2 regions of the Cytobacillus sp. BC1816 genome follow, and region 1 is predicted to be linked to the other one. Evidence: predicted binding sites of a transcription regulator. Region 1 holds the regulator's gene; the other holds the start of a gene.
The links. The regulator LexA, encoded in region 1, represses DNA repair genes until DNA is damaged. The targets are predictions, from matches to a motif close to CGAACATATGTTCG.
Positions count from the first base shown of each region.

Region 2: the regulator LexA is predicted to act here: its motif matches at 11,213-11,226, upstream of uvrB (excinuclease ABC subunit UvrB).

Region 1 is NZ_CP195611.1:1,974,385-1,990,093, forward strand. Features, by position in the region: gene glnA (type I glutamate--ammonia ligase) at 1-155, shown strand, start outside; partial or broken gene ACR42H_RS10310 (DUF998 domain-containing protein) at 600-1,188, opposite strand; gene ACR42H_RS10315 (CBO0543 family protein) at 1,422-1,982, shown strand; gene ACR42H_RS10320 (DUF4257 domain-containing protein) at 2,197-2,481, opposite strand; gene lexA (transcriptional repressor LexA) at 2,767-3,390, opposite strand; gene yneA (cell division suppressor protein YneA) at 3,546-3,878, shown strand; gene ACR42H_RS10335 (YneB family resolvase-like protein) at 3,888-4,535, shown strand; gene ACR42H_RS10340 (DUF896 domain-containing protein) at 4,679-4,912, shown strand; gene tkt (transketolase) at 5,143-7,149, shown strand; gene sirA (sporulation inhibitor of replication protein SirA) at 7,651-8,088, shown strand; gene ACR42H_RS10355 (YneF family protein) at 8,175-8,390, shown strand; gene ACR42H_RS10360 (DUF6376 family protein) at 8,456-8,965, shown strand; gene ACR42H_RS10365 (ABC transporter transmembrane domain-containing protein) at 9,072-10,820, shown strand; gene ACR42H_RS10370 (ABC transporter ATP-binding protein) at 10,825-12,618, shown strand; gene ACR42H_RS10375 (MBL fold metallo-hydrolase) at 12,656-13,417, opposite strand; gene ACR42H_RS10380 (Lrp/AsnC family transcriptional regulator) at 13,536-13,943, shown strand; gene ACR42H_RS10385 (aspartyl-phosphate phosphatase Spo0E family protein) at 14,004-14,174, opposite strand; gene ACR42H_RS10390 (cytochrome c biogenesis CcdA family protein) at 14,521-15,228, shown strand; gene ACR42H_RS10395 (response regulator) at 15,507-15,709, shown strand, end outside.
Region 2 is NZ_CP195611.1:4,703,479-4,719,187, reverse strand. Features, by position in the region: gene ACR42H_RS23975 (AI-2E family transporter) at 1-923, shown strand, start outside; gene ACR42H_RS23970 (NRDE family protein) at 1,146-1,901, shown strand; gene ACR42H_RS23965 (PAS domain-containing sensor histidine kinase) at 1,932-3,347, opposite strand; gene ACR42H_RS23960 (PLP-dependent aminotransferase family protein) at 3,474-4,916, opposite strand; gene ACR42H_RS23955 (DMT family transporter) at 5,030-5,944, shown strand; SAM riboswitch class I at 6,017-6,115, shown strand; SAM riboswitch class I at 6,218-6,318, shown strand; partial or broken gene ACR42H_RS23950 (methionine ABC transporter ATP-binding protein) at 6,428-7,458, shown strand; gene ACR42H_RS23945 (methionine ABC transporter permease) at 7,448-8,098, shown strand; gene ACR42H_RS23940 (MetQ/NlpA family ABC transporter substrate-binding protein) at 8,117-8,944, shown strand; gene ACR42H_RS23935 (M20 family metallopeptidase) at 8,971-10,179, shown strand; gene ACR42H_RS23930 (alpha/beta-type small acid-soluble spore protein) at 10,331-10,606, opposite strand; gene ACR42H_RS23925 (DUF2198 family protein) at 10,756-10,992, shown strand; gene uvrB (excinuclease ABC subunit UvrB) at 11,386-13,365, shown strand; gene uvrA (excinuclease ABC subunit UvrA) at 13,373-15,709, shown strand, end outside.

The sequences.
Region 1 (15,709 bases):
CTGCCCTTGATGAGCTTAAGAAGGATGAAGTCATTGTATCCGCTCTAGGCGAACATATCTTCGAACACTTCATTGAAGCGAAAGAAATTGAGTGGGATATGTTCCGTACGCAAGTGCATCCATGGGAGCGCGAGCAGTACTTGAGCATGTACTAAGAGGCAATAAACCCTTGATACCATTGGTATTAAGGGTTTTTCTTTTTGGGGAAAAGGGGAGGCTATTTATTAGGGTTTTTTATTCTACCCTATTCTGCCCCTTCTTTAAGAATTTCCTCACTTAGTTTTTCAATACTTGCATTCGAGTACCTTCAATTTTTTTTTACTTGAAACGGAGTGTAAGACCATATCTGCTCTGATTTGCCCGTTACTGAAAATAATGATTATTAGTTACAAGCCATATTCAGTACTTAAGCATGTACTATAAATTAAACCTCTTGACACCATTTTTGTTTAGGGGTTTTTGTTATGGCTAAAAGTATTCCAAGGCTGGCAGCCGTAACTTTCTCTGTTCCAGTTGGTCAATTATCCATAAACGAAAAGTGAGTTAATTAAGGTATTTAAAGAGCTCAAGAGCTAAGGAAGTGGAGGGATGAAAACAAATCATTTACTTAAAATAAACGCCAGTAAAGTACCCCATATGAAAATCACTAAATAGCATAACCTCTTTAATAAACCGGCTGGCATAGGGATGAAATTTGTTAAGAGGATGAGTATAAGAATGACTAGTAATAAGACTATGCAGTATTGAGTCCAGCGTCTTCCTTTTTCTAAAGATTTTGCAAATATATAAAGACCGGGCAAGACAGTAATCATGCCAAGTTGATATAAATTTATATCAGCTGGCATAAAGCCGGACACAATATTACCTAAAGCTAGGATAAGAATAAAAATTGTAGCTAACCCGTTTAATCTTGTCTTCTCAAGGTTTTGTGAAAGATACAAAAAAACAAATTAAAAGGTTAATCCGTTACTAATAAACAATACATTCATCCAAAAATGGTAAGGAGAACAAATCTCATGAGGTGCAATTGAATAGGTGTATTGCCCGCAAGAAGTAACGCCAAGGTCGCTCATTGCATGATTGAAAAAACTGTACGGAACTGTAGCAGTCAATATGAAGGATGGTTCATTTAAAATACAAACAAGTAGCAAACCAACTTAAAATACCGAGCTTCTTTGAAATGTTCAGACGACTCACCCTTTACAAAAGTGTTATATGTAAATTGTATATCCAAAAATGTTAAGAGGGATAGTCTTGGAGATTATATTTGAATAGGGCTAGAGGTTGATGCAGGTACTTCTAAAAAATACAAGCTGAATCAGTTTATTAGGAGGTAAAGGGGGCGGATAAGAATAAAAGATAATTAATTTGAAATATTAAGCATTAGACGCGAGGCAAGGAATGTAAAAGGCGGGTGAATCATGACATTCCAAGAAGGATTAAATCAACTTGATAAGACTAATAAGATCATTACCAATGCAAATAAATTGATTGCCGATGTTAATTTAAACACTTTCTTATTTACTTTAAGCTGGTGGGCAGCCTTAGCGATGTTACTTGTTCCTTGGATTTTGTGGGCATTTTTTCGGAAAAAAGAGAGTTCTGCCCGTTTGTTATTTGCGGCTTTTATAACGATGATAATCTCTACAACCATCGATGGATTAGGTGTTGATTTTGGTAAATGGGCCTATCCGGTAAAGGTCATTCCAATACCAACGATCAGCTACTCATTTCGATATGGAATTGTTCCAGTAGCTATAATGTTTTTAATTCAATTCAAACCAAATATTAATCCAATAGTGAAGGCTGTATTGTTCGGTGGGTTTGGTGCTTTTGTGGGAATGCCTATCATGTCAATTCTGCACTTATATAAAAAAATCGACTGGGCCTATACTTATTCCTTTTTTATCTTAGTTTTACTATACTTAATTGCCCATTGGTTTAGCAGAAGGAGCAGTTTTGAAAAAATAGTAAAAGAGTAAAAAATCCGGGATTTTTACCGGAAACCTTTTGTATTATTGTTTCGTACGGAGGTACATCCCTGGGAGCACGGACAAAATATGTGCACTTACTAAGAAAATCCGAAATCCGAAAACCCCTGTTTGCTGGGAGCAGGGGGTTTTTATATAAATCAAATACAAAAACCCCGTTTCTAAGTGAACGAGGTTTTACTAATTTGTATTTCTCTGCATCTCTCTATTCTTTATGCCTGATCTTTAGGAAATCGAGACATGTCAGCAGTGCGTCTCCTCCAAATCCTGCAATTACCGCAAGGAGCACTACCTTTAAGGCAGAGTCAGGATCTGAAGATACGACCAAAAAAACAGCCGCTAAAGCCCCCATGATAACTTCTTCTAAGACCCCCAGATAGATGAATTTTTTTGTCCTTCTGGGTTTGACCATTTTGCCTTCTTTCCGAATATGTCCAACGACACCGACCAGCCCACCAATCAACAAAGCGAAGGTAATGTTCAAAAACATTTTTTCTTCACACTCCTAAAGTCGAGATTTTGGACAAGCGACCTTAGGTTGATTCTCGGTGTATTACCATTATATAGAAAGTGGCTATAAATTAATATGCATAAAAATACCGAATTTTCTGAATAATAAAATAGTCATACATGACTGTAACTTAGGACCACAAGAAAAGGTATCAGTTACTTTCGTATGATTTCGCTAATAGCATCAGGTAATAGGAACTGATAACCTTCTTAAAATTGGAAAAAATAAAAAGCAGGCAGTGGCTGCTTGCTTTTTATCATTCTATTAATGCATATGGCGGTATACACCTATAACTTTGCCGAGGATAGAAACATTTCGAAGGATGATAGGTTCCATTGTAGAGTTTTCCGGCTGAAGCCGGATATAGTCTTTTTCTTTAAAGAATCTTTTGACAGTTGCTTCATCTTCCTCTGTCATGGCAACCACGATATCTCCATTATTGGCAGTGCTCTGCTGTTTGACGATGACATAGTCGCCATCAAGGATTCCGGCTTCAATCATACTTTCTCCCATGATTTCAAGCATGAATACATGCTCATCAGCTGGTGCCATTCTTTCTGGAAGAGGGAAGTATTCTTCAACATTTTCAATGGCCGTTATCGGCTGCCCTGCAGTTACTTTACCGACGATCGGAACATTGACAGCACTGATTTTAGGGATGTGCGAAGACTCGTCCAGATCTAAAATTTCAATTGCGCGCGGTTTGGTAGGGTCCCTGCGGATCAGCCCTTTGCTTTCAAGACGGGCGAGATGGCCGTGAACTGTTGAGCTTGAAGCCAGGCCGACTGCTTCCCCGATTTCCCTTACAGAAGGAGGATAGCCTCTCAATTTAACTTCTTCTTTAATAAACTCTAATATATCTTGCTGCCTTTTTGATAATTTCACCATCTTTACGCACCTCGTATGTTTTTGTTGTCTCAATTATAGCATCAATTACCATATGATACAAACATAAGTTCGAATTTTTATTGACACAAAACAAATGTTCGGTCTATAATAAAAATAACAAATACGAACATACATTCTTTTAGAGGTGGTATATCATGCTGAAAAAATTGTGGAAATCATATTCTTATGCTATTATTCTCTTCGTTTTAAGCCTGGCAGCATCGTTTATTATGCTCGTGCAAATAGAAACACCTGATACGGAAAAGTTTGTGAAAGTCACTGTTGCAGAAGGTGACTCTTTATGGGAAATTGCTGAGAGTTTTTCGGCAGAACATTCGCTGTCTACAGATCAATTTATTAATTGGGTCGAACAAAATAATGAGATAGCGGCAGGAAGGATTTTTCCGGGCGATGAAATTGTTATTCCAGTAAAAGCATTGGATGACGAGCCTTATAAAGAGCTTGCCAGTTCAGACCTTTACGAATAAGGAGAAGCTATGAAAGCAATTATTTACTGCAGGGTTAGTACAACAAAGGAAACTCAGGAAACGTCCCTTTCAAGGCAGGAAGAAGAGCTGGTAAATCTGGCGAAAAAGCATGATTTTGAAGTAGTCAAGGTGATACGCGAGCAGGCCAGCGGATATGACCTTGAAAGGGACGGTATATTGGAGCTTTTAGACTTAATTAAAGAAAAGGATATCAAGGTTGTCCTCATTCAGGATGAAACCAGGCTGGGGCGGGGCAATGCAAAGATTGCGATACTCCATTGCATCCTAAAGGAAGAAGTCCAGCTGTACAGCATTTCGAATAACGGCCAGCTCGAGCTTTCGGAATCAGATTCGATGGTGCTGAACATTGTTGGGATGGTAGAAGAATATCAGAGAAAGCTTCATAACATCAAAATTAAACGCGGCATGCAGCGGGCTGTTGATAAAGGATACCGCCCCGAGAAGAACTTAAGCAATCAGGGAGCAAATGGCGGCAGGGAAAGAATAGAGGTGCCGATAGAGGAAATTGTCCGGCTAAGGAAAAACGAGTTAACATTTGCAGAGATTGCTGCAACTCTCAGGGGCTTTGGGTACAATATCTCTAAAGCAACAGTCCATAGAAGGTATAAAGAGCATATGGAATCACTTGCTGAATAGAGCACTTTTCTTGTCAAAAGTGTTCTTTTTTAGTATGATGGCAGTTGAGTTTCAGTATTGTTCCATATCTGAAGCTATTGTATAATAAAAACTTCTATCAGAATATCCAAAGGTAAACTTTTGATATAAAGGAGCTTTAATATATGCTGCCAAAACAAAAACTTGCCCGAATTAATGAACTGGCAAAGAAGGCAAAGGAATCAGGTTTAACAGAAGCAGAAGCAAAAGAACAGACTTCTCTCCGCAAAGAGTATTTGGAGACTTTCCGCTCTGGCATGCTGAACACGCTTAAAGGTGTTACAATCGTTGATCCGAAAGGAAATGACGTAACTCCGAAAAAACTGAAAGAATTCCAAAATAAAAACCGCCTTCACTAATATTATAATTGAAAGGGATACACAATGCTGTATTCCTTCTTTTAATAGAAAGCGGAGATGACTCCTATTACCGGCTATCTCCGCTTTTTTTACATACGCCGGGTCTTTTTGTGTCAATATAGTAACAAACCGGCTTTTTTGTCCTTTTCCTGACCCTATTGGTTGTGAAAAAAAGGGACACCCGATAATATTAAAAGAGTAAAGAATTACTACTCGAAAGGATGTATTGAATGTTTAATCACACAGATGAACTATCCATCAGTTCCATTCGTACTTTATCAATCGACGCCATTGAAAAGGCGAATTCCGGCCATCCGGGGATGCCGATGGGTGCAGCGCCAATGGCTTATACACTTTGGACACGCTTCATGAACCACAACCCGAATAATCCTGAATGGTTCAACCGTGACCGTTTCGTCCTTTCTGCTGGACATGGCTCCATGCTTTTATACAGCCTTCTTCATCTCTCTGGCTATGATGTTTCCATGAATGATATTAAAGAGTTCAGACAGTGGGGAAGCAAGACGCCTGGCCACCCTGAATATGGCCATACTCCAGGTGTTGACGCAACAACAGGCCCATTAGGACAAGGCATTGCCATGGCTGTTGGTATGGCAATGGCTGAACGCCACCTGGCTGCAACATACAACAAGGACAACTTCAATGTTGTTGACCACTATACATACAGCATCTGCGGTGATGGAGACCTTATGGAAGGCGTTTCTGCTGAAGCCGCTTCCCTTGCTGGCCATTTAAAGCTTGGAAGACTGGTTGTTCTATATGATTCAAATGATATCTCGCTTGATGGTGACCTTGATAAGTCTTTCTCTGAAAGTGTTGAACAGCGCTTTAAGTCATACGGCTGGCAGTATATCCGCGTAGAAGACGGAAATGATCTTCACGAAATCGCAAAAGCAATTGAAGAAGCGAAGCAGGATGAAAACCGGCCAACAATGATTGAAGTTAAAACAGTCATTGGCTACGGTTCTCCAAACAAATCAGGCAAATCTGATGTTCACGGCGCTCCGCTAGGTGCCGACGAATTGAAATTAACGAAAGAAGCCTATAAGTGGACTTTCGAAGAAGATTTCCATATTCCACAGGAAGTATATGATCACTTCAAGCAGCAGGTTGTGGAAAGCGGCTCTAAAAAGCAGCAGGAGTGGGAAGACCTTTTTGCACAGTACAAAGAAGCGCATCCTGAGTTGGGAAAACAGCTTGAGCAGGCAATCAATGGCGAACTTTCTGAAGGCTGGGATAAAGACATCCCTGTTTATGAAGAAGGAAAGAGCCTTGCAAGCCGTGCTTCTTCCGGTGAAGTGCTAAATGCAATCGCACAAAACCTGCCTTCATTCTTTGGCGGATCTGCAGACCTTGCAGGCTCCAACAAAACAATGATCAAAGGTACAGGCGACTTTACGGGTGAGTCATTTGACGGCCGAAACATCTGGTTTGGTGTACGTGAATTTGCAATGGGTGCTGCATTGAATGGTATGGCCCTTCACGGCGGATTAAAAGTATTCGGCGGGACATTCTTTGTGTTCTCTGATTACCTGCGCCCGGCAATCCGTCTGGCTGCACTTATGAACCTGCCTGTTACGTATGTATTCACCCATGACAGCATCGCTGTCGGTGAAGACGGACCTACGCATGAGCCTGTAGAACAGCTTGCTGCATTGCGTGCAATGCCAAATCTTTCTGTTGTCCGCCCTGCTGATGGAAATGAAACAGCAGCTGCATGGAAAACAGCAATTGAATCAACAAACAAGCCAACCGCATTAGTATTGACCCGTCAAAACCTTCCTACTTTAAAAGGAACGGATTCAGCGGCATACGAAGGCGTACAAAAAGGAGCTTATGTTGTTTCTCCAGCTTCCAACAGCAACGCGGATGTTTTATTGCTTGCTGCGGGATCTGAAGTCAGCCTGGCTGTTGAAGCACAAAAGGCGCTTGAAGGCGAAGGCATCCATGCATCTGTAGTAAGCATGCCTGCTTGGGACCGCTTTGAAGCTCAATCAAAAGAGTACAAAGAAAGCGTAATTCCAAAGACAGTCAAGAAGCGTCTTGCCATTGAAATGGGATCTTCACTTGGATGGCACCGTTATGCAGGAGACGAAGGCGATGTTCTTGCAATCGATACCTTCGGTGCATCTGCACCAGGTGAGAAGATAATGGAAGAATACGGATTCACAGTAGAAAACGTTGTAGCACGCGTAAAAGCATTGCTGCAGGGATAATAGTAACCAGTAAGGGAGAGCTGAGAGGCTCTTCCTTTTTTGTGTAAAAAGATTAATGAAGCCTTAAAAGTAAGGATAGGAATAAAAGTAGTCGTCAAAGAGTGTTCATGAAGCCCAAATCAGAGCGAAGGGAATAAAAATAGTCGTCAAAGAGTGTTCATGAAGCCCAAATCAGAGCGAAGGGAATAAAAATAGACGTCAAAGATGGTTCATGTAGCTCAAAACAAAGGCAAGCGAATAAAAATGGTCTGCATAGAGTATATTACCTTGAACTTCTATTCATAAAAAACAAGATTACCAGCAATCAAATCTGGGAATAAGATATAGTGAATAATTGTAATAATATTCAATATTGAAGCTCTCCCAGCAAGAATCCTCATAATCAACTGAATTCTTCGTTTTCGACAAAATTAGTGAAAGTTTTTAACATCTTCAGACACATTCCTTATTTTGGGTTGCTTATAATTGAAAGAAATGGATTGTCCCGGAAGGAGGGGCCAGATGAGAGCTTATCAATTGTATTTAATAGAAGATGAATTTGCTTCCCATTATTTTGGCAGAGAGCGGATGTTTTTTCAGTTGTTTGAAGAGTATGAGCGTTCGTCAGGTGAAATGAAGTTTATTCTATCGAAGCAAATTGATTTTGTGACTAAGCCAATCCCGGGATTGAAAGTGCATCAATATATCCATCAGCAGCTGCAGCGAAAAAAGGACTTTATCATAGAAAAAAGTGCATACTATATAGAGATGAGCAAAAGAAGCAGGGCGAAGCTTGAAGTATTTGAACGGAGCCTGGTTTTAGAAGCGGCCGGCAGCTATGAGGCAGAGACAGTATTTTTCGAAGTGCTTCGAAAAAGCGAGTCTTCCTTCCTGGCTGTTGACCTCCAGCATAAGCGCTATGGGTGGCTAAAACCGATAAAAGAGAGAAAATTCGTCTAAAATAAGAGAAAAAATGAAGCAAATATTGTATAATAACCTTTGGTCTAGTACACTGTATGATAGACAACATGAAGGAGGAAGTTAGTATGGGTATGTACATTCTAGTTGGTGTACTGGCGCTTCTTGCCGGTGTAGCACTAGGATTTTTCATTGCTCGAAAATATATGATGAGCTACCTGGAGAAAAATCCGCCAATTAATGAACAAATGCTTAAAATGATGATGATGCAAATGGGCATGAAGCCATCTCAAAAGAAAATCAACCAAATGATGAATGCCATGAACAAGCAGACTGGCAAGTAATCAGGGACAAGCATCCCATCGGAAACCACTTTTCTGTTACAATACCAGGAAGGTGGTTTTTTTATATGCAAAATGAAACTTTCTTTGAAACAGACCGTATATATACTATGACAAATCATGAAAGGAACGAGCAAATGAAAAAAGTAATTCTAATAGGGCTCCTTACCGTTTCTATGTTATTAAGCGGCTGTTCCGTTCTGGGTGAAGTGAATAATTCCATTGACTATGTTAATGAAGCGACTGAGCATATCAATACATTAAGCGACTTTGCTGAAGAGGCGCCGCAAATGATTCAGGAGGCGGCAGCGGATCCGGCATTAAAGCAGGAACTTGAAGACAGATTGACGACACTTAAGCAGGAAGTTGAAGAATTTATCGCCCTTCAGGACATCCCGAAGCTGGCAGAAGATGTTCATCAGGAGCTGGTGACCCAGAATGAAGCGCTTCTGGCTGAGATCAATAAAGTATTGGAGAGCGGCAGCCTTGCACTGGATCAGCTGGAGAAATCAGAGCTGTTCACCACCATTAATGAGGCAACAAGCCTGTTAAACCGCATAGAAGCATTAGGGCAATAAAGCATCCAAATGGGTGCTTTTTTCTTGTGAGAAAATATCTTCCTTATTTTCTTAATATTTGTTAAACTGTTTAAGCTATTATGTTTCGGATTTCGGAGGATGGGGTATGAAGGTTTTTTTGGATTTGATGTGGTTTTTTAACCAGGAGAAAAAGTCTTATGTAAACGGGATTATTCTGCTGTTATTTGTGGCAATGCTTCAGCTTGTGCCGCCAAAGGTGGTCGGCATTGTGGTCGACTCGATTAAAAATGGCGAGCTGACTGCAAAAGCATTATTAATGTGGATTGGACTTCTTGCTGTTGCCGCCCTCATGATGTATGTGCTTCGCTATTATTGGCGCATCATGATTTTTGGATCAGCCGTTAAGCTGTCCAAACTCCTGCGCAACAGGCTTTATCAGCATTTTACGAATATGTCACAGTCCTTCTACCAGAAAAAGCGGGTGGGGGACTTGATGGCCCATGCGACAAATGATCTGCAGGCGATTCAGCAGACGGCAGGAGCGGGGGTCCTCACATTTGTTGATTCACTGGCGACAGGCGGTTTCGTTATCATCGCCATGGCGACAACAATCAGCTGGAAGCTTACACTCATCAGTCTGATTCCGATGCCGTTTATGGCACTTTTGACAAGCTGGTATGGAACACTTCTTCATAAACGGTTCCACAAAGCACAGGAGGCTTTTTCTTCACTGAATGACAAAACTCAGGAAAGTGTTTCAGGAATTAAAGTGATTAAAACGTTCGGCCAGGAAAAAGAAGATATTGAAGATTTCCGCAGGCAGTCTGAAGATGTAGTGCAAAAGAACATTTCTGTTGCACGGGTTGATTCTTTATTTGATCCAACGATCAGCATTATTGTAGGAATCTCTTTCTTCCTATCTATTGCATTTGGATCAAGATTTGTAATTGCAGGAGAGCTGACAATCGGGCAGCTGGTTTCATTTACTACCTATCTTGGTCTCCTGATTTGGCCAATGCTCGCATTTGGCTGGCTGTTCAACATTGTCGAGAGAGGCCGCGCCTCCTATGATCGAGTCTCTGTGCTTCTTGCAGAAGAAATCGATATTAAGGATGATAATACAGGCATCAATGAAGTTCCGAGCGGTGATCTTGAGTACAAGATCGAGGAGTTCGCCTATCCGGGTGAACAGGAAGCGCTGCTTAAGGATATTCATTTTAGCCTGGAAAGAGGAGAAACTCTCGGCATAGCAGGTAAAACAGGTGCGGGCAAAACCACACTGCTGAAGCTATTGATCCGTGAGTTTGATGGCTATAAAGGGGAAATTCTTTTTACCGGAAATCCTATCAACCGCTATAAAATTGAAAAGCTGAGGGAAGCGATTGGCTATGTCCCGCAGGAGCACTTCCTGTTCTCGGCTACCGTTGCTGAAAATATAGCTTTCACGAGACCGGATGCAGACCTTGAAGATATATATGCGGCAGCGAAACTGGCCAATATCCATGAAGATATTCTCGATTTTACAGATGGATATAAAACCGTTGTTGGCGAAAGAGGGGTCTCGCTTTCCGGAGGACAGAAACAGCGTATTTCCATTGCACGAGCACTTCTGATGAAACCGGAAGTATTGATTTTGGATGACTCCCTTTCTGCCGTTGATGCGAAAACAGAGGAAGCGATCCTCACTTCATTGCGTGGTGAGCGGTCAGGCAAGACAACAATCATAACCGCTCACAGGCTGAGCGCCATTCAGCATGCTAATCTGATATTGGTGCTGGATGAAGGGAAAATTGTTCAGCGGGGTTCACATGATGAACTGATGGCAGAAGAAGGCTGGTATAAGAATATGTATCTGCGCCAGCAGCTGGAAGAGCTTGTGGAGCATGGGGGATAAGACGATGGAAAAGACACCGATTATGAAGGGGAAAGAGCAGCGGAAGGTCCTTTTCCGGTTGCTTTCCTATACAAAACCGCATAAGAAAACAATCATTCTTGCCTTCAGTCTGCTTCTGTTAACAACGATTGGAGACATACTGGGGCCAATTCTTGTCAAAATTTTTATCGATGATTATTTAACACCAAGGAATCTGGTTTTTGAGCCGTTATTTGCCCTTGGTGCAGCATATCTGGGCATTCAAATTATGAATGTGCTGGTATCCTATTTTCAGCTGCTGAAATTTCAGGAAATTGCGCTTAAAATCATTCAGCAGCTGCGTGTGGATGTCTTTTCAAAAGTTCAGTCACTGGGCTTGAAATACTTTGATAAAACGCCTGCCGGAAGCATTGTATCAAGGGTTACCAATGATACTGAGGCGATTAAAGATATGTTTGTCAGTGTCCTGGTTACCTTCATTCAGGGTGCCTTCCTGCTGACGGGGATCTTTGTGGCGATGTTTATCCTGAATGTGAAGCTGGCTCTATTCTGCCTGGTGATTCTCCCGATTCTTTTTATGATCATTCGTACGTACCGAAAATACAGTTCGGTATTTTATAAGGACTTAAGGGAAAGGCTGAGCCAGCTGAATGCAAAGCTGAGTGAATCACTGCAGGGGATGTCCATCATCCAGGTATTCAGGCAGGAAAGAAGACTGCGGAAGGAATTTGGCGATATTAATGAACAGCATTACCAGGCAGGTATGCGCAACATCAAAATGGATGGGCTCCTGTTAAGGCCAGCCATTGACCTTGTGTATATTCTGGCACTTATTATTGTATTGAGCTTCTTTGGCATTTCTTCTTTTAACAGTCCGATCGAAATTGGTGTGCTGTATGCCTTTATCAGCTATCTGGACCGCTTTTTTGAGCCTGTAAATCAGATCATGATGAGACTTTCCATGTATCAGCAGGCAATCATTGCCGCTTCAAGGGCTTTTGCGCTGCTGGACGAAAAGGAACTTGCTCCGGCACAGGAGGATAAACTGTCTGATAGAATTATGAAGGGAGAGATTGAATTCAGGAACCTCAGCTTCTCCTATGACGGCAAAAGGGATGTATTGAAAAATATTTCTTTTACAGCCAAGCCGGGTGAAACCGTTGCCCTGGTTGGCCATACCGGCAGCGGCAAGAGCTCAATTATTAATTTAATGATGCGATTCTATGAATATGAGCGCGGCGATATTTTCATTGACGGAAAAAGCATTAAGTCTTATCCAGCGGAAGAATTGCGCACAAAGATGGGGCTCGTCCTTCAGGATCCTTTCCTATTTTATGGGACGATTAAGGATAACATCAGACTTCATAATGAGGAATTGACAGATGAAGAGATTAAAGCTGCGGCTCAGTTTGTTCAGGCCCATACATTCATAGATAAGCTGGAAGACGGATATGATCATGCGGTGGTTGAGCGTGGATCGACTTTTTCAAGCGGACAAAGACAGCTTATTGCCTTTGCAAGAACGATTGCTGCCAATCCGAAAATTCTTGTGCTGGATGAAGCAACAGCAAATATTGATACAGAAACAGAGGAAGCGATTCAAACTGCACTGGAAAAAATGCGGAAGGGCCGCACGACCATTGCCATTGCTCATCGATTGTCTACGATTCAGGATGCAGAATTGATTCTCGTTCTTCATCAGGGGGAAATAGTAGAAAGAGGAACACATCAGGAATTGCTTGCAAAGCGAGGCTTATATCACAAAATGTATCTGCTTCAGAATGGGTCTGCTGAAAAAGTGGAGGATGCAGTAGGTTAATAGAAAAGACGTGTGAATGCCACACGTCTTTTCGTCTCTAAAAGGAGCAGGATTCTCCATCTTCAGGCACTAAAAGTTGATCGGAAAAGCCTTTGTCTTTACTATAGCTTTTTAACTCTTCCTTCGATAGAGTCCAATGGTTGACTGCCTCCATATGGACTGAAATAATCCTGGCATCTGGGGCAGCTTTGGAAACTTCATAAATATCCTCTTTCCCCATAACAAGCGAGCCGCCTTCAAGAAACTGGTTATCTCCGCCATTTACAACAATGACTTCAGGGCTATGTGTTTCAATGACTTCCTGAACAGCATCATACCAAACTGTATCTCCAGCTACATAAAGCGTTTTTTCACTGTAATGTTTGAAGACCACTCCACAAACCAGACCGGCCAGTTTTAAAATTTCGCCCCTGCCATGTTCGCCCTTTGTTTTTATTAGTTGGATATCTTCAAAAACAGTATCTTCATGGAGAACTTCAATATTGTTAAAACCAGCATTTTTCACTTCAGCAGCATCTTCTTCATTTTGCACAAACATTTTAATGTCCTTTGGCAATGCCTGTTTGGCTGCATCATCAAAGTGGTCTAAATGCAGGTGGGTAACAATCACTGCATCCACATTTTGAATAATTTCATCAATGGAAACCGGAAGCTCTGTTAAAGGATTGTTTTGATCCTGTCTTAATGAATTTGGAAAAGGCGGGTAAGTCCCTTTTTCGGCTAAAAAGGGATCAATTAAAAACTTTTTCCCTGCATAATTGACAACTAATGTAGCGTTGCGGATTTGCTGTATATTCATATAAATGTACTCCTTTTCTTTGATTTACGTATAGTTTATACTAAGACCCATTGGTGCTTACATAGATAAAATCAAGTCTTTTTGCCGTTTAACTTGAAAAGTGAAAGGAGTTGAAAAAATGCTGGATCACACGGATCAGCGTATGTTGGAGGAACTCTCCAAAAATAGCCGGATCACCATGAAAGAGCTGGGGGAAAAAGTCCATTTAACTGGCCAGGCGGCCGCATCAAGAGTGGCAAAATTAGAGGATCAGGGCGTAATTGAGGGATATACAATCAAAATGAACCAGGAGAAATTAGGATATTCGATCCATGCTTTTATTACAGTTATTACTCAAAGTATGAATCATCAGCCGTTTCTGACCTTCGTAAAAACACAGCAGGAAATCATACATAATTATAAAATCAGCGGGGATGGCTGTTATCTACTTGAATGCAAATTTCCGTCCAATGAGCGGTTAGATCAATTTTTAACCGATTTAAACAAGCATGCAAATTATAAATTATCGATTGTTATTAATAAATAACTGCTTAGACCAGAGGGATGAAATTTAAAAAACAGCCTGCATTGGTTGCATGGCTGTTTCTTAATGTGTCTGCACTTTTTTTATAAAGGTTCGGTTATATTCATTTAATAGGGCATCCAGTTCCTGGCTGTACCGGATTGCTGCGGCAGAGCTTAAGCCGCTTTTCATGGCCACTTGAATTAACTCTGTTCTTTTTTGTTCAATCAATGTAAGCAGTTCCTGTTTACACATGGCCAATAGTTCCTCTCTGATAATTTCCTATATGTAGGTTTTACTCTGCCAATTCGATTCCATGTCAAAAGCTGAGAGATAATAACAGAATTTGTTAAGTCCTATCCTAGTATATCGAATAATGGTAATTAATTCAAAAGAAACTTGTTTTAAACTTTATTAACATTTACATTAAAAATACATGTTTTAGGTTGAAATTTAATATGAATTAATATAATAGCAGGTGGTTTACTCAGAAATGTGTGAAATATTCGGGACACAAAATGTTCACATTCTATCCATTATCTTTTCTATATGGGATTTGTTAGAATGAAAAGGGAATGAATGAGTATCAGGAGTTGTGACTATGACAGATTTGAATGTATTTATTGCATTAGGGGCAGGGTTTTTAAGCTTTGTATCGCCTTGCTGCCTGCCATTATATCCGGCGTTTTTATCGTATATTACCGGAATGTCTGTAGGGGAGATTAAAGAAGAGAATGCAATGCTGCAGAGAAGGAGCATGCTTCATACGCTATTCTTCCTGATCGGATTTTCGGCCATTTTTATCGCAATTGGTTTCGGCACGACTTTGCTTGGCCAATTCTTTCAGCAGTACCAGGATTTAATCAGGCAAATTGGTGCTATCTTTGTATTCATCTTTGGATTATTGATCGTAGGTATTATTAAACCGGAATTTCTTATGAAGGAAAGGCGTTTTGAATTTAAAAACCGTCCATCCGGCCTTTTTGGCTCAGTTTTGATCGGAATGGCATTCGCAGCAGGCTGGACTCCATGTACGGGCCCAATATTAGGGGCAGTGTGGTCATTAGCTGTCACAAATCCTAATTCGGCCATGGTTTACATGTTTGCGTATATTCTTGGCTTTGCTATTCCATTCTTTGTTCTCTCCTTCTTTATAGGAAAAATGCAATGGATCAGGCGAAACAGCGCCAAGATCATGAAAATCGGCGGTGTTTTAATGATGATTATGGGTGTTGTCTTATTCTTTGACTGGATGACAAAAATAATCATATTCCTTTCGCCGTTTTTTGGCGGATTTACTGGTTTTTAAAAGCAAGAGCACATTCAATTATGGAATGTGCTTTTTTTGCTATAAGTAAAAAGGGCTATGCGATCTGGTCGAAATTTGTCATATTCTTTCAATTGCTATTTATCTGATACTTAGATATATTCTAATATGTGTTCTTTGAGCGTGGAAGAGTGTTTTTCACAAAAGGAAATGAATTTATTCCCCAAGATGTTTATTAATTTGTAATTATGGGTATTTTTTACTATGATTATAGTATAATAGAGATATAGCTTCCAATGCACTACAAGGGGGAAACAGCGGTGGCGAGAATATTAATAGTAGATGATGCAAAGTTTATGAGGGTTACCCTTGGCAGCATTTTGAAAAAAGCAGACCACGAAATTGTAGGAGAAGGGGAAAACGGAAAAGAAGCCGTGCACCTTTTTGAAAATCTGAAGCCTGATCTGGTGATGATGGATATCACAATGCCTGAAATGAGCGGACTTGAGGCTGTCAGGGAAAT
Region 2 (15,709 bases), 2.6 Mb from region 1:
TGCTGCAGCGCTACAAGGTGCCAAGAACGGCAGCAATATTGATCATCTATGCAGCTGTTATCGGGTTAGTAATGCTGATAATTGGCAACATTGCTCCGCTTATCAGCAGACAGGTGACTGAATTATTCAACGACCTGCCGGGATATGCAAAGACGACAAGAGACTTTGTTAACTCAATGTCTAACACCGAAGAGTTCAAATGGTTTTTGGAGCAGGACTACATATCGATTGAAGAAATTGAAGCCCGCATTATGGAATATGCCAATACCCTGCCAAGCCGTGTGACGCAGGGGGTAGCAGGAATAGTCAGCCTGGTCACCAATATTGCCATTACAATTGTAACGGTGCCATTCCTGCTTTTCTATATGTTTAAAGACGGCGATAAGTTCCCTGCTGCTGTTTCGAAGTTCCTTCCTGCCTCTTACAGGGAAGAGGGGGTTAAAACGCTTAAGGAAACAGGGGAGACACTTTCTTCCTACATTCAGGGGCAGATTACAGTAGCATTATTTGTTGGAACACTCTCGTTTATAGGATATTTAATCATCGATTTGCCATATGCGTTAGTCATGGCGCTTGTTGTTGCCATAACCAATATCATTCCTTATGTCGGACCGTTTCTGGGCGGTGCACCTGCCGTAATCGTCGCACTTTTTGACTCGCCGACTAAAGCCTTTCTGGTGGTCGTAGTCATAGTGATTGCCCAGCAGATAGAAGGGAATGTGCTGTCGCCGCTGATTCTCGGAAAAACCTTAAACACACATCCGGCCACCATCATCATCCTATTGCTGGTTGCAGGCAATCTTGCCGGCATCCTCGGCATGATCCTGGCAATACCTACCTATGCTGTGACCAAAACGATCGTGTTGAATACAATTAGATTTTTAAGGGCGAGGAAGACAGCGAGGGAAGAAGCGGTTACTTAAATTGAGCAAGCTCCTTTTAAAGAAGGGGCTTTTTTTATTTCAGGATTTATCTAACATGATTCATTAAATTTGTTACAGCTTGTTGGGTTTTTCTGGCATGTTAAAAGTTTTATTTGGCATGATCTCTATTTTATCTAACATTTCACATAATTAAAGCGGTTATTTTTTGTTTTTCCCTCCCGAAAAGTTAGAATAATAAATAAAACGAAAGCAGTGATCCAAATGTGTTTAATCCTTTTCGGATACAAAGTCCATCCGGCATACAAGCTTGTTGTTGCTGCCAATCGTGATGAATTTTATGGGCGGCCGACTGCACCGGCCTATTTTTGGGATGACTATCCTGCCATTCTGGCTGGACGTGATTTAAGCAAGATGGGGACATGGATGGGTGTCACAAAGAATGGACGATTTGCAGCTCTTACAAATTACCGTAATCCGAACGAAGTGACAGATGGCAAAAGGTCAAGAGGAGATCTGGTGGCGGATTTCTTGAAAGGCAGTACTTCGCCTGCTGATTTTATGAAAGTAGCATCCGAACACCGCAGCAGCTATCCCGGATACAATCTGCTTGCGGGAAATTCGGAGGAGCTCTTTTATTACTCGAACGTAGAAGATAGAATAGAACAGCTCCAACCAGGAGTGTACGGGGTCAGTAATCATGTGCTGAATACCGGGTGGCGGAAGGTGAAAAAGGGGAAGGAAGGGTTATCTAAGATAATGGATCATGCATCAGGGGAAATTACGGAAGCCCTGTTCACACTTCTCCAGAATGCAGATCCTGTCCCTGATGACATGCTTCCGAAAACAGGAGTTTCACTGGAGTGGGAGCGGATTTTGTCTCCTTTATTTATCAAAAGCGAAGGCTACGGAACCAGGAGTTCAACAGTGATGCTGATGTCAGAGGGTGAGATTATTTATAAGGAAAGAGTACATATAGGGGATAGCCCGGAGGACCAGGAGTTTATTATTCAAAAATAAGAAGCCAGTTCAGACATCTGGCTTCTTTCATTAGGCTAGCGGCAAAGTAATCCTGACCGTTGTGCCTTCATTTTCCCTGCTGTGGATGTAAAGATTTCCGCCATGGTTTTTAATGATTTTTTTGCAGATCATGATGCCAAGGCCTGTGCCTTTTTCTTTTGTGCTGTAAAATGGCTCTCCCAATTTGGCTAGGCGTTCCTCGGGTATGCCAATTCCTTCATCCTCGACACTGATGATGACAGAATGGTCCTCCTGGCGGATATCCACGTTTATTTTTCCGCCCGCCGGCATGGCTTCAATCGAGTTCTTAATGATATTAATCAGCACCTGCTTAATTTTATCTTTTTCACATTTCACATAAAACTCGCCGGGTGACTGTGTTAGTTCGATTACGATATTCTCCATAACAGCCTGGCTGCTTAAGAGAGTGATCACACTTTTCACAACGTTTGTCAGGCAGGTTTCTTCCATTTCGGTTATTTGAGGTTTGGCGAGAACGAGCAGGTCATTGACAATGCCTTCAATCCGTTCCAGCTCACTTAAGATGACCTCCGCGAAATCGCCTTTATGTTCTTCATATAATAACTGTGTAAAGCCTTTTATGGCTGTAAGCGGGTTGCGGATTTCATGGGCAATGCCTGCGGCAAGCTGGCCGACAACGGAAAGTTTTTCAGCATTCTGCAGCTTTTCCTCCGTCTTCTTTTGTCCGGTTACATCTTTAATAATGATTTGGTAGACCTTTCTGTTCTTGAAAGTGGTTGGAATCAGCTGGACTTCGGCTTTTCTCATTTGTCCGTCAGTCCGGATTAGATTAAGCTCAAAATTCACACTTAGCTTTGTTTGCAGAAAATCATCGAGGGTGGAATGTTCTGAAGGAGGAATGTAGTCGTGGAGGGAGGTGCCGATCATCTCTTTGATGCTTGTGAATCCAAAAAGCTTTTTTCCTTCATTATTGATGTAGGTCCAAATCCCTTTTTGTGTCACCATTCCTATCGTATCCTTGGAGTACTCCACCAGAAAGCGGTACTTCTCCTGTGTTTCAAGAATCTCCTCTTCCATAATAATTCTCTGTGTCATATCCCGAATGATGCACATCATTTCTTTATCGTCATTAATGACTGAAAAATTGGCTTCAAGCCACAGATAATGCCCCTCCTTATGCCTGAAGCGAAAGGTCTCACGTTTATGCGGAAGCTGTTCGAGCTCGGCCAATGCCTCTCTTAAGAGATCCCGGTCATTTGGATGGCAGTATGTATAAAGGCTGCTTCGATAAAAGTCCTGCTGTGAATACCCCAGCGTCGGCAAGCTGGAAGGGGAGACATATAAAGCAATGCCTTCTTTTGTTACTCTTGCAACCACATCGCTGGAATGCTGAATGGCCAGCTGCAGATTCCTCGCTTCGACTTTGTCCGCGAATAAATCTGCTGGATTCTCGGTCATGATCATTTTCTGTCCCTCCTTTTTGAAAAATAGCACTTTTCCATCATTATACAATACATGTTTAGTTTGACATATAGGATAAATTTCACTCTATGCCAAACTGTGAAAAGGATCCCTTGTCAGGTACTATTCTCATAGGAGCTTTCTAATTTCCTCTCCAAGGATCAATATACCTTCCTGCAGTTCCCCCAGAGAGGCATAAGCATATGAAATTCGTATAAAATGATTCGGCCCGTCACTGTATATGCTGCCGGGATTAAGCAGCAGTTTTCTTGAAATAGCCTGCCGATAGAGGAGTCGAATTGGAATAGTAGACGGTACTTTCAGCCATATAAAAAACCCTCCCTCCGGAGAATTCCATTCTGCTATCCCGGACAGGTGTTCATCTAATGTATTTAGGGCAGTATGACGACGAACTCTCAGCTGCTCACGTACATTTTCCATATGCTTTTGATAGAGCCCGGTGGACAGCCATTTTTCAGCTGCCCTTTGTGATAGTGAACTTGAACCATAGTCAGTCTGCATTTTAAGATCGGCAAGCCGGTCGATAACAGGTTCAGGTGCTGCTACCCAGCCTATTCGAAGTCCGGGACTCAATGTTTTCGACAAGCTTCCCATATAAAGGACCTGGCCGTTTTTGTCCATTGCTTTTAATGGTGGAGGGGGCATTTCATCAAGCCAAAGCTCACGGTAAATATCGTCTTCCACAATTGGCAGCTGTTCTATTCTGCAAACATCAAGCAGTTCCCTCCTTCTTTTTTCTGTCATTAAAATTCCAGTAGGATTATGATAGGAAGGAATCGTGTATAAAATGGATTTCCCTTTTTCATATTTCTTCAAAGAGATGCTTTTCGTAATAATTCCCTCCTTATCCATTGGCAGGCCTTTTAAATTCATGCCTGATGAACGGAAGAGCTGTAATGAATATAAGTAAGAGGGCTTTTCCAGAAATACGGGTGCCCCTCTTTGCACAAGGCCCAGTGAAACAAGCTGAAGGGCTTGCAGACCTCCAGAAACAATAAGTATGGAGGAAGGAGAAGCGTATATTCCGGATGCTGCCAAATACTCACTGACTGCCTGTCTTAATGGCAAATATCCCTTTGGTTCCTCATAACCGAGTTCACTCAATTCATCAGCAGCTTCCTTTAAAACTTTCTGCATCGTTTGCACAGGGAAAATTTCAGGGGAAAGCTCTCCTTTGCTGAGCTGTATAAAAGCGGGATCCATTTCTAAGTCATTAATTTCCTGAACGATTTTTTCGCTTGCTCTGTGTATCCCTGTATCGATATATTCACTCCAGTTGGCAGACTGCCTGGAAGCGAGAAGTGTCCATGTATTATTAATAACCTTAGTGCCAACCCCTGTTTTCCCTTCTATTAGTCCATCTGCAGCCAGTTCTTCCAGAGCAGTGATAATTGTGCTTCGGTTTACTCCAAACTCCTCAGCCAGTTTCCGCTGGCTTGGAATTTTACTTCCGATTGGCCATTCACCTTTGGAAATCTTCTCTTTAATAGTCTCAATAATTTGCTGATATTTTGGCAATTGTGTTGTATCCATCCGCATAACCGCCTTCATGAAAATTGGCTGGCAAAATTCTTTCCTAATTGGTTGAGGACATTGTATCAGTTATTAACTATCATGAAAAGCAGCACAGATAATGGCTGGAAATGTTGATAAGGGGGATGAAGTTGGCTCATAAAAAACTAATGATAATCGGGGCGCATAGTTCTATCATCATTCTATGGGCATCCGCATTCCCGGGAATTCGGGCTGGGCTTGAATCGTACTCCCCGGAGCACCTTGCCCTTTTTAGACTTTTAGTTGGTTCCGCTGCACTTGGTGTCTTAGCGCTGCTGACAAAGATGCGCCTTCCGGATATGAGAGATCTTCCTGCTATTTTTATACTTGGATTCCTTGGTTTTACGGTTTATCACACAGCACTCAACATTGGGGAAAAAACAGTAAGCGCCGGGCCGGCAAGCTTGATTGTATCAATGACGCCGATCTTTTCGGCTGCTTTGGCTGCTCTATTTTTAAGGGAAAGGTTTGGAAGGGTAAGGTGGACTGGTTCCGCAGTCAGTTTTGCGGGTGCCGCACTTATTTCGCTTGGTGCAGGAGGCGGGTTTGAACTCCAAACCGGTGTTTTATTCGTCCTGCTTGCTTCCGTTTCAGAAAGCATCTATTTCGTGTTTCAGACTAAATATTTTAATAAATACGGATTTTTGTCATTTACATCCTATACGGTATGGGCAGGGACTAGTTTTATGCTGATTTATCTTCCAGGGCTTGGTAATGAGATCCTTCATGCGTCGGCCGAATCCACTTTTAGTGTCATCTATTTGGGGATTTTTCCAACGGTAGTTCCATATATTGCCCTCGCTTTTCTTGCGTCCATAGGAGGGACTTCTGAAGCGACAAGCTCTCTTTATCTGACACCAGCAATAGCGTTTGTCATTGCTTGGATTTGGCTGGGAGAGGTGCCGACTATATTATCCATTGCGGGTGGTATGATCGCTCTAGCAGGTGTGATGATTATTCACCGTAAAGATAGCTCCGTTAAAGTAACAGAAATTTTTGAAAATGAATCAAGTGAAAATATTTGAAATAATGATTGACATCCTTTTCTTTAAGGTGGTAAAGTAGTAAGCATATTAAACAACCGAATAATAAAAATCTTCTTATCAAGAGAGGTTGAGGGACTGGCCCTATGACACCTCGGCAGCGGACAGCATGTACCGTGCCAAATCCAGCAAGCATTGCTTGAAAGATAAGGAGAGGACCATTGATAAATGCTGCCCTCTTCTTTCTTTAGAAGAGGGTTTTTGTTTTTATCCGAAAAAAATGCATCAAGATTCTATTCATAAACATATGAATAATTCTTATCGAGAGAAGCAGAGGGAACTGGCCCAATGAAGCTTCGGCAGCAGGCAGACTGCACTGTGCCAAATCCAGCAGGCGATAGCCTGAAAGATAAGGAGGGGACTTCAAAAAACCTCTTCTGATGGAAGGGGTAAATTTCAGGATATAATTCTTAGTTTTCATATAGGGATAATTATATATAACATTTAGAAAAGGAGAGAGGCTGCATGATAGAGTTTCAGAATTTAAAGAAAGTCTATGAAAGCGGAGGCCAGCAGGTAGCTGCCTTAAATGGAATAGACTTAAAGATTAACAAGGGTGAGATTTTCGGAGTCATCGGCTTCAGCGGTGCGGGAAAGAGCTCTTTGATACGCTGTGTCAATTGGCTGGAGAAGCCGACTTCAGGAAAGGTCATTGTCAGCGGACATGATCTGACGGCTTTATCTGTAAGAGAAATTCGCGAAGTGAAAAGAAACATCGGGATGGTCTTTCAGCATTTTAACCTTTTAAACTCAAAAACAGTGTATGCCAATGTGGCGATGCCGCTCACACTGGCTAAGGTCCCAAAAGATGAAATCAAAAAGCGTGTCCATGAACTATTAGAATTCGTGGGGCTTGCAGACAAGGCGAACAGCTATCCTGATCAGCTGTCAGGCGGGAAAAGCAGCGGATCGGAATTGCCAGGGCGCTGGCGACCCAGCCTTCCATTCTATTATGTGATGAAGCAACTTCAGCGCTGGATCCGCAGACAACCAGCTCAATCCTGCAGCTGCTGAAAAAAATAAATAAAGAATACAACATTACTATACTGATCATTACCCATGAAATGTCTGTAATCAGAGAGATCTGTGATCGTGTCGCTGTAATAGAGGCAGGAAAAATTATCGAAGAAGGAACCGTCTTCAATGTCTTTTCCTCACCAAAAACACCAACAGCGAAGAACTTTGTCAGCACTGTCATGAATGATCAAATCCCTGACTCTATTAAAGAAGTGATTGAAAAACAGCAAGGGCTTCAAAAGGTATTTAGAATCAACTTTGTTGGAAATTCTGCCGGGCAGCCGCTCCTCTCGCAGGTTGCCAAAAAGTTTAATATCGACTTCAACGTCCTGTTTGGAAATATTACTGAACTTCAGGGAACGCCGTTTGGTAACCTGATTGTCGAATTCCAAGGTCCGGACAGTGAAATCAGACGTGCTATTCAGTACATCAGCCAGGAAAAAGTTTCAATAAAGGAAGTGACAACACGTGCTAGTTAACCAGGAAAAAATCATCGAAGCCTTAATCGAAACGATTCAAATGGTGGCATTCTCATTGCTGTTTTCAGCTGTTATCGGACTGCCGCTTGGCATATTGCTTGTCGTGACAAGGAAAGGGCATCTGCTGGAAAACCTTGTTGTTTTTAACATCATAAACAGCATTATTAATATTTTCAGATCGGTTCCCTTCATTATTTTAATGGTAGCCATTATCCCCATTACCAGGCTTATTGTTGGAACATCGATTGGTACGGCTGCAGCCGTAGTGCCGCTTGTCTTTTATGCCGGGCCATATATTGCAAGATTTATAGAAAACTCATTGCTTGAGGTAGACCCGGGAGTCATAGAAGCCGCAGAAGCAATGGGAGCAACACCGGGCCAGATAATATTAAAGTTCCTGATTCCAGAAGCACTTAGTTCGCTGGTATTAGGCTTTACAATTGCGACAATCGGATTGGTCGGAGCATCGGCTATGGCCGGGGCAGTCGGAGGCGGCGGGCTTGGTGACCTCGCCATTACCTACGGCTACCAGCGATTCGATACAACAGTCATGCTGATTACTGTTGCGATCTTAGTTGTCATGGTCCAAGGCCTGCAGTCATTCGGAAATATCTTATCCAAAAAAATAAGAAGAAGATAAATTAGGAGGAAACACATCATGAAAAAACTATTCTTAACATTCATTATTTTAGCATTGGCTGTGTTCACTGCAGCATGCTCAAGCACAACTGGCGGAGAAGAAACAAAAAAGATTAAATTAGGTGTCAGCGGATCAGATACACGCATCTGGGACTTTATTGCAGAAAAGGCTGAAAAGGAAGGCATTGAAATTGAGGTTGTCACATTCTCTGACTATGTGCAGCCGAACGTTGCCCTTGCAGAAGGCGATCTTGATGTGAACGCATTCCAAACAGTCGCTTATTTTGACACTTTTATTAAAGAGCATAATATGGATCTTTCACCGATTGCGACAACTGTTTTAGCACCAATGGGTCTTTATTCTGAAAAAGTAAAATCTGTAGAAGACATTCCGGAAGGCGGCAAAATTGCCATTCCAAATGATGCTTCAAATGGCGGAAGAGCCCTTCTTTTACTGGAGGAAGCCGGCCTGATCAAATTATCCGAGGACTATGACGGAAACCTGGACTTGAATAAAATCGTTGAAAATCCGAAGAACCTTGAATTTGTAGAAATGGTATCAGCGCAGACCCCGCGTGCACTTCCGGATGTCTCTGCTTCAGTAATCAATAACGGAATTGCCGTAGATGCAGGCTTTAACCCAACTAAGGATTCAGTTTTTATGGAAAGCGAAACCGCTACTCCGTATGTAAATATTATCGCTGTCAGAACAGAAGACAAGGACAACAAAACGCTTAAGAGAATTGCTGAACTTTACCAGGAAGATGATGTAGCTGATTTCATCACGAAAGAATATGACGGAAGCATGATCCCGACTTTTATTCCTTTAAGTGATATTGGCTGGTAAAAATTATTTGTAAAGGAGGAACAATGATGGCGGCACCTGTAAAAGCACTATCTGAACTGAAAGAAGCAATCAAGAAAAATGTTGAGGATAATAAAGAACTTTATCTTTCCGCAAGCCACCAGATCCATGCGAACCCGGAAATAGGAAATGAGGAGTTTTTTGCCTCTGGCTTGCTTTCAGGCATCCTTGAGAAGGAAGGTTTTGAAGTTGAGCGGGCAGTGGCCGGGCATGAAACAGCTTTCCTTGCCCGGAAAAAATCCGATAAACCGGGGCCGTCTATTGCATTCCTTGCAGAATATGATGCCCTTCCCGGGCTGGGGCATGGATGCGGTCACAATATCATTGGCACGACAAGTGTGGCAGCAGCCATTGCATTGAGCAAGGCTATTGATGAGACCGGAGGAGAAGCAGTAGTATTTGGAACCCCGGCAGAAGAAGGCGGCCCAAATGGAAGTGCAAAAGGCAGCTTTGTGAAGCATGGCTTGCTTGAAGGCATTGATGCGGCCCTAATGGTTCATCCATCAAACCATACCCGCCTGACCAGTTCATCACTGGCAGTTGATCCGCTTGACTTCGAGTTTATCGGCAAGCCTGCCCATGCGGCGGCTTCACCGGAGGAAGGAATCAATGCCCTTGATGCAGTTATTCAGCTGTTTAACGGAATTAATGCCCTTCGTCAGCAATTAAAGGATGATGTGCGAATCCATGGCATTATTACTCATGGCGGGGATGCTCCAAATATTATCCCTGAGTATGCAAAAGCCAGATTCTTCATCCGTGCTTCAAGCAGAACCAGTCTTAATGAGGTAACACGGAAGGTTAAAGCTGTCGCCGAAGGCGCCGCATTGGCAACAGGAGCAAAGCTCAATGTCATTGCTTTTCAAAATGAAGTTGATAACCTGCTGTTAAACAAGACATATGACCAAGTGTTTAAAGAAGTGATTGAAGACCTGGGAGAAACGGTCGTGGAAGGGGACAGAGATGGAATCGGCTCGACGGATGCAGGCAACATCAGCCAGGTGGTGCCAACCATTCATCCTTATATTAAAATTGGTGCTGATGATCTTGTTGCCCATACCGTTCCGTTTCGTGAGGCTGCAGCATCTGTAAAAGGAGACGAAGCACTGATAACCGGGGCAAAAGGGCTCGCACTCACTGCCTTCCAGCTGGTAACGGAACCGGAGCTGCTTAAATCCGTTAAACAGGAATATCTAGAGCGGAAGGCTGCTGAATAAGAACAAAAGCTATCCTTTTGCGGGATAGCTTTTCCTTATTTTAGTGAGTCATTTCCTCAAATTGGAGTGCTGTTCGGCCCCAAAATGCTGAATCTTCTCCTCCAATTAATTGCCTCAATTTCATAATGCTTTTCCAAAAGTTCGCGATTTCCTACTGTTCCTTCATCCGTTCCTGTGCCATTCGAATAAGCTCCTTCACCATACTTCCGCCAATCTTCCCGCCAACTGTTCCTGCCTGTTTGGATGTAAGACGGCCGTTATAGCCCGGCTTCAGTGGCACACCGGCCTCCTCGGCAATTTCATATTTCACGCCATCGGGGTTTTCACTGTCAACATGGTATCCCTGGTTTGCCATTACCTGATTTTTCAGCTGGTCTAATGCCGCTCTTGAATCCGGCACAAGCGGGCGTCTTTTTCTTCTTGCCATGATGCATTCCTCCATAATAAGTACTTTTTCTTATTATGTGAAAGAACAGAGGGAATAACCCTGAAAAAACTTGTACATCTGCTTATGAAAAGCTATTCTAATGATAGAAACCTTAAATTTTTGTGAATAAACAAAAGAAGGTGTTTTGGTTGGCATTAAAGTACTTGTCAGCTCTGCTGCTGCCTGGCCTGCTGGTATTGCTCTTTACGAGAGTAAGCTATAATCGTGTGATTGGGCTTGTATTGACGGTGGGACTGATTGCGGCTTCTGTCTATAAAGGGTATACAAATTCTTTTGCCTTGATTGTTATAGACGCACTTTCATTGACTGTCGGGTTTTGGTACGCTCAAAAACTGAAGCCCAAAACAAAGCCAAGTGCGGAATAATTTTTGCGGAACCTGTCGAATAAACGCATCGACAGGTTTTTTGTTTAATGTAATTTTAGCTGCATTAATGCCTGCGTAAAATCAGCTATTAATCAATATCAATCAAACGATTGATTTAATTTCAGGGGGTTAATCAAACGATTGATTAACCTTGCTTCGACATCTCCCTCAAAAATTCGGCATATTTCCCAAGCAATATTTTCTCGGCAAATTAAAAAAACGAATATCCGTTCGCATATTGTTGGTTTGTTTTAGGCTCTTTGTGGTAGAATGATGATATGAGTTTTGAGTAAAAAACTGACAAATCAGCCATGCATCCCGGATCTTAAATTCTTTCAATGCTGGTTTGTGATTAATATATAGATAAAAGTAATTTGAACGGGAGGCTTATAGGTGAAGGATCAATTTGAATTAGTTTCAAAATATTCCCCTCAGGGCGATCAGCCTGGGGCAATCAAAAAAATTGTGGAGGGAATTAATGCCGGCAAGAAGCACCAGACGCTTTTGGGTGCAACAGGAACGGGAAAAACCTTCACGGTTTCAAATGTTATACAAGAGGTTAACAAGCCGACGCTTGTCATTGCCCATAATAAGACACTTGCTGGGCAGTTATACAGTGAATTTAAGGACTTTTTTCCAAACAATGCTGTTGAGTATTTTGTCAGCTATTATGACTACTATCAGCCGGAGGCGTATGTGCCTTCTACAGATACCTTTATTGAAAAAGATGCAAGCATCAATGATGAAATTGATAAGCTCCGCCACTCGGCGACTTCTTCATTATTTGAGCGCAAAGATGTCATTATTATTGCCAGTGTGTCTTGTATATATGGTTTGGGTTCTCCTGAAGAATACAGTGAAATGGTGCTATCCCTCAGAACCGGCATGGAGATTGAGAGGAACCAGCTTCTTCACAGGCTCGTTGACATTCAGTATGAGCGCAATGATATCGACTTCCAGCGCGGTACCTTCCGTGTACGCGGGGATGTAGTAGAGATTTTCCCGGCATCACGGGATGAGCATTGTATCCGTGTAGAGTTTTTCGGGGATGAGATAGACCGGATCCGTGAAGTAGATGCCCTCACCGGAGAAATTATGGGTGAACGTGAGCATGTTGCGATCTTCCCGGCATCCCACTTCGTAACGCGTGAAGAAAAAATGCGGATCGCCATCCAGAACATTGAAAAAGAACTGGAAGTGCGCCTTGCTGAATTAAGAGAAAACGATAAGCTTCTTGAAGCCCAGCGCCTCGAGCAGCGGACCCGCTATGACCTTGAGATGATGAGGGAGATGGGGTTTTGTTCCGGCATTGAAAACTACTCCCGCCACCTTACATTAAGGCCGCCTGGTTCAACACCGTATACCCTTCTGGATTACTTTCCGGAAGACTTTCTAATTGTGATTGATGAGTCGCACGTAACTCTGCCGCAAATCCGCGGTATGTTCAATGGTGACCAGGCAAGAAAATCCGTGCTTGTGGACCATGGCTTCCGTTTGCCTTCAGCCATGGATAACAGACCGCTTACGTTTACCGAGTTCGAAAAGCATGTGAAACAGGCTGTCTTTGTTTCGGCAACACCTGGTCCTTATGAGCTTGAGCATACACCGGAAATGATTGAGCAAATTATCCGCCCAACCGGTTTGCTTGATCCTACTATTGATGTCCGTCCAATCGAAGGGCAAATTGATGACCTCATCGGCGAAATCCAGGATCGCATTCAGAAAAATGAACGTGTGCTTGTTACTACATTAACAAAGAAAATGTCTGAGGACTTGACAGATTACTTAAAAGAAATCGGCATTAAAGTGCAGTATCTGCACTCGGAGGTAAAAACGCTCGAGCGGATTGAAATTATCCGCGAGCTCCGTCTTGGCAAGTATGATGTGCTGGTTGGGATCAACCTTCTGAGAGAGGGGCTGGATATACCTGAAGTGTCTCTCGTTACCATACTTGATGCAGATAAGGAAGGTTTCCTCCGTTCAGAACGTTCACTCATCCAGACGATTGGACGTGCAGCGCGTAATTCGAATGGCCATGTCGTTATGTACGCAGACCGGATTACAGACAGCATGGAAAAAGCCATCAGTGAAACAAAGCGCCGCCGGTCCATTCAGAAAGAGTACAATGAGAAGCATGGCATCACGCCAATGACTATACAGAAGGATATACGCGATTCAATCCGTGCAACCCATGCGGCAGAAGAGCAGGAAGAATACCAGCCGTCAGCAAAGCTCGGCAAGCTGAACAAGAAAGAGCGGGAGAAGCTGATAGGCGATATGGAAAAAGAAATGAAGGAAGCGGCCAAATCCCTGAATTTCGAAAGGGCTGCCGAGCTTCGTGATTTAATATTAGAGCTGAAAGCGGAAGGATGACGTAAAAATGGCGATGGATAAACTGATTGTAAAGGGTGCCAGAGCCCATAACCTGAAAAATATAGATGTCACCATTCCGAGAGATAAGCTTGTCGTCCTGACAGGACTTTCAGGTTCAGGAAAGTCCTCACTGGCATTTGATACAATTTATGCAGAAGGGCAGCGCCGCTATGTGGAATCATTATCTGCTTATGCCCGGCAATTCCTCGGCCAGATGGATAAGCCTGACGTGGATGCGATAGAGGGGCTGTCTCCTGCCATTTCAATTGACCAAAAGACGACAAGCAGAAATCCTCGTTCCACAGTGGGAACGGTGACAGAAATTTATGATTATCTGCGATTATTATTTGCACGGGTGGGGCGTCCAACCTGTCCGATTCACAACATTGAAATCTCCTCACAGACCATTGAGCAAATGGTTGACCGGATTATGGAGTATCCAGAAAGAACAAAACTCCAGGTTATGGCTCCGCTTGTATCCGGCCGAAAAGGGACACAGGTAAAAGTGTTTGAGGATGTCAAAAAGCAGGGGTTTGTCCGTGTCCGTGTCGACGGAGAAATGATGGATCTCGGTGATGAGATTGAGCTGGAAAAAAACAAAAAGCACTCTATAGAAGTAGTAATCGACCGGATTGTCGTAAAAGAAGGGGTAGCTCCGCGGCTGGCTGATTCATTGGAAACCGCGTTGAATCTGGGCAATGGCAAGGTGCTGGTGGATGTAATTGGGGAAGAGGAACTGCTGTTCAGCGAGAACCACGCCTGCCCTCAATGCGGATTTTCAATCGGCGAACTTGAGCCAAGAATGTTCTCTTTTAATAGTCCGTTTGGTGCTTGTACGGAATGTGACGGATTGGGCTCAAAGCTGGAGGTAGATATTGATCTGGTCATACCCAATAAGGATCTTTCATTAAAGCAAAATGCCATTGCGCCATGGGAGCCGACCAGCTCTCAATATTATCCTCAGCTGCTGGAGGCGGTCTGCAATCATTATGGAATTGATATGGACATGCCGGTTAAGGAGATTCCTGAACACTTGCTTGATAAGGTTTTATACGGATCCGCCAAGGACAGCATTTATTTCCGATATGAAAACGATTTTGGCCAGGTAAGGGAGAATTATATCCATTTTGAAGGTGTCATCCGCAATGTGGAGCGCCGCTATAAAGAAACAAGCTCTGATTATATCAGGGAGCAAATGGAAAAATACATGGCCCAGCATCCATGTCCTTCCTGTAAAGGCTACCGTCTGAAGCCGGAAACGCTTGCGGTGCTTGTATCTGGAAAACATATCGGCCATGTCACAGAATATTCGATTGAGGAAGCATTCAGCTTCTTTGAAAATCTGACACTGTCTGAAAAAGAAATGAAGATTGCCAACCTCATTTTCCGTGAGATTAAGGAGAGGCTAGGCTTCCTCATTAATGTCGGGCTGGATTACCTGACATTAAGCCGGGCTGCGGGAACTTTGTCCGGCGGTGAAGCACAGCGTATCCGCCTGGCCACACAAATCGGTTCGCGCCTGACAGGTGTACTCTACATTCTGGATGAGCCTTCGATTGGTCTCCATCAGCGTGATAATGACCGTTTGATTGATACACTGAAAAATATGAGAGATATCGGCAACACCCTGATCGTGGTAGAACACGATGAAGATACGATGGTGGCAGCCGACTATTTAATCGATGTAGGACCGGGAGCGGGGGTTCATGGCGGACAAATCGTTTCAGCTGGTACCCCTCAGGAAGTCATGGATGATCCGAACTCTCTGACAGGTCAATATCTGTCCGGCAGGAAATTCATTCCGCTGCCAATCGAGCGCCGCAAGAACGACGGGCGTTTTATCGAAATTAAAGGGGCTAAAGAAAACAATCTTAAAAATGTGAACGTTAAGTTCCCGCTCGGCACTTTTATTTCCGTTACTGGCGTATCCGGTTCAGGAAAAAGTACGTTAATCAATGAAATTCTGCATAAAGGGCTTGCGCAAAAGCTTCATAGAGCCAAAGCAAAGCCGGGTGAGCATAAAGAAATTAAAGGTGTGGATCACCTCGACAAAGTCATTGATATCGATCAATCCCCAATCGGGCGGACACCTCGTTCCAACCCGGCAACATACACCGGAGTGTTTGATGATATTCGGGATGTATTTGCTTCAACTAATGAAGCAAAAGTTCGCGGCTACAAAAAGGGGCGCTTCAGCTTCAATGTAAAAGGCGGACGATGTGAAGCATGCCGCGGGGACGGGATCATCAAGATTGAAATGCACTTCCTGCCGGATGTGTATGTGCCATGTGAAGTATGTCATGGCAAACGCTACAACAGGGAAACGCTTGAAGTGAAGTATAAA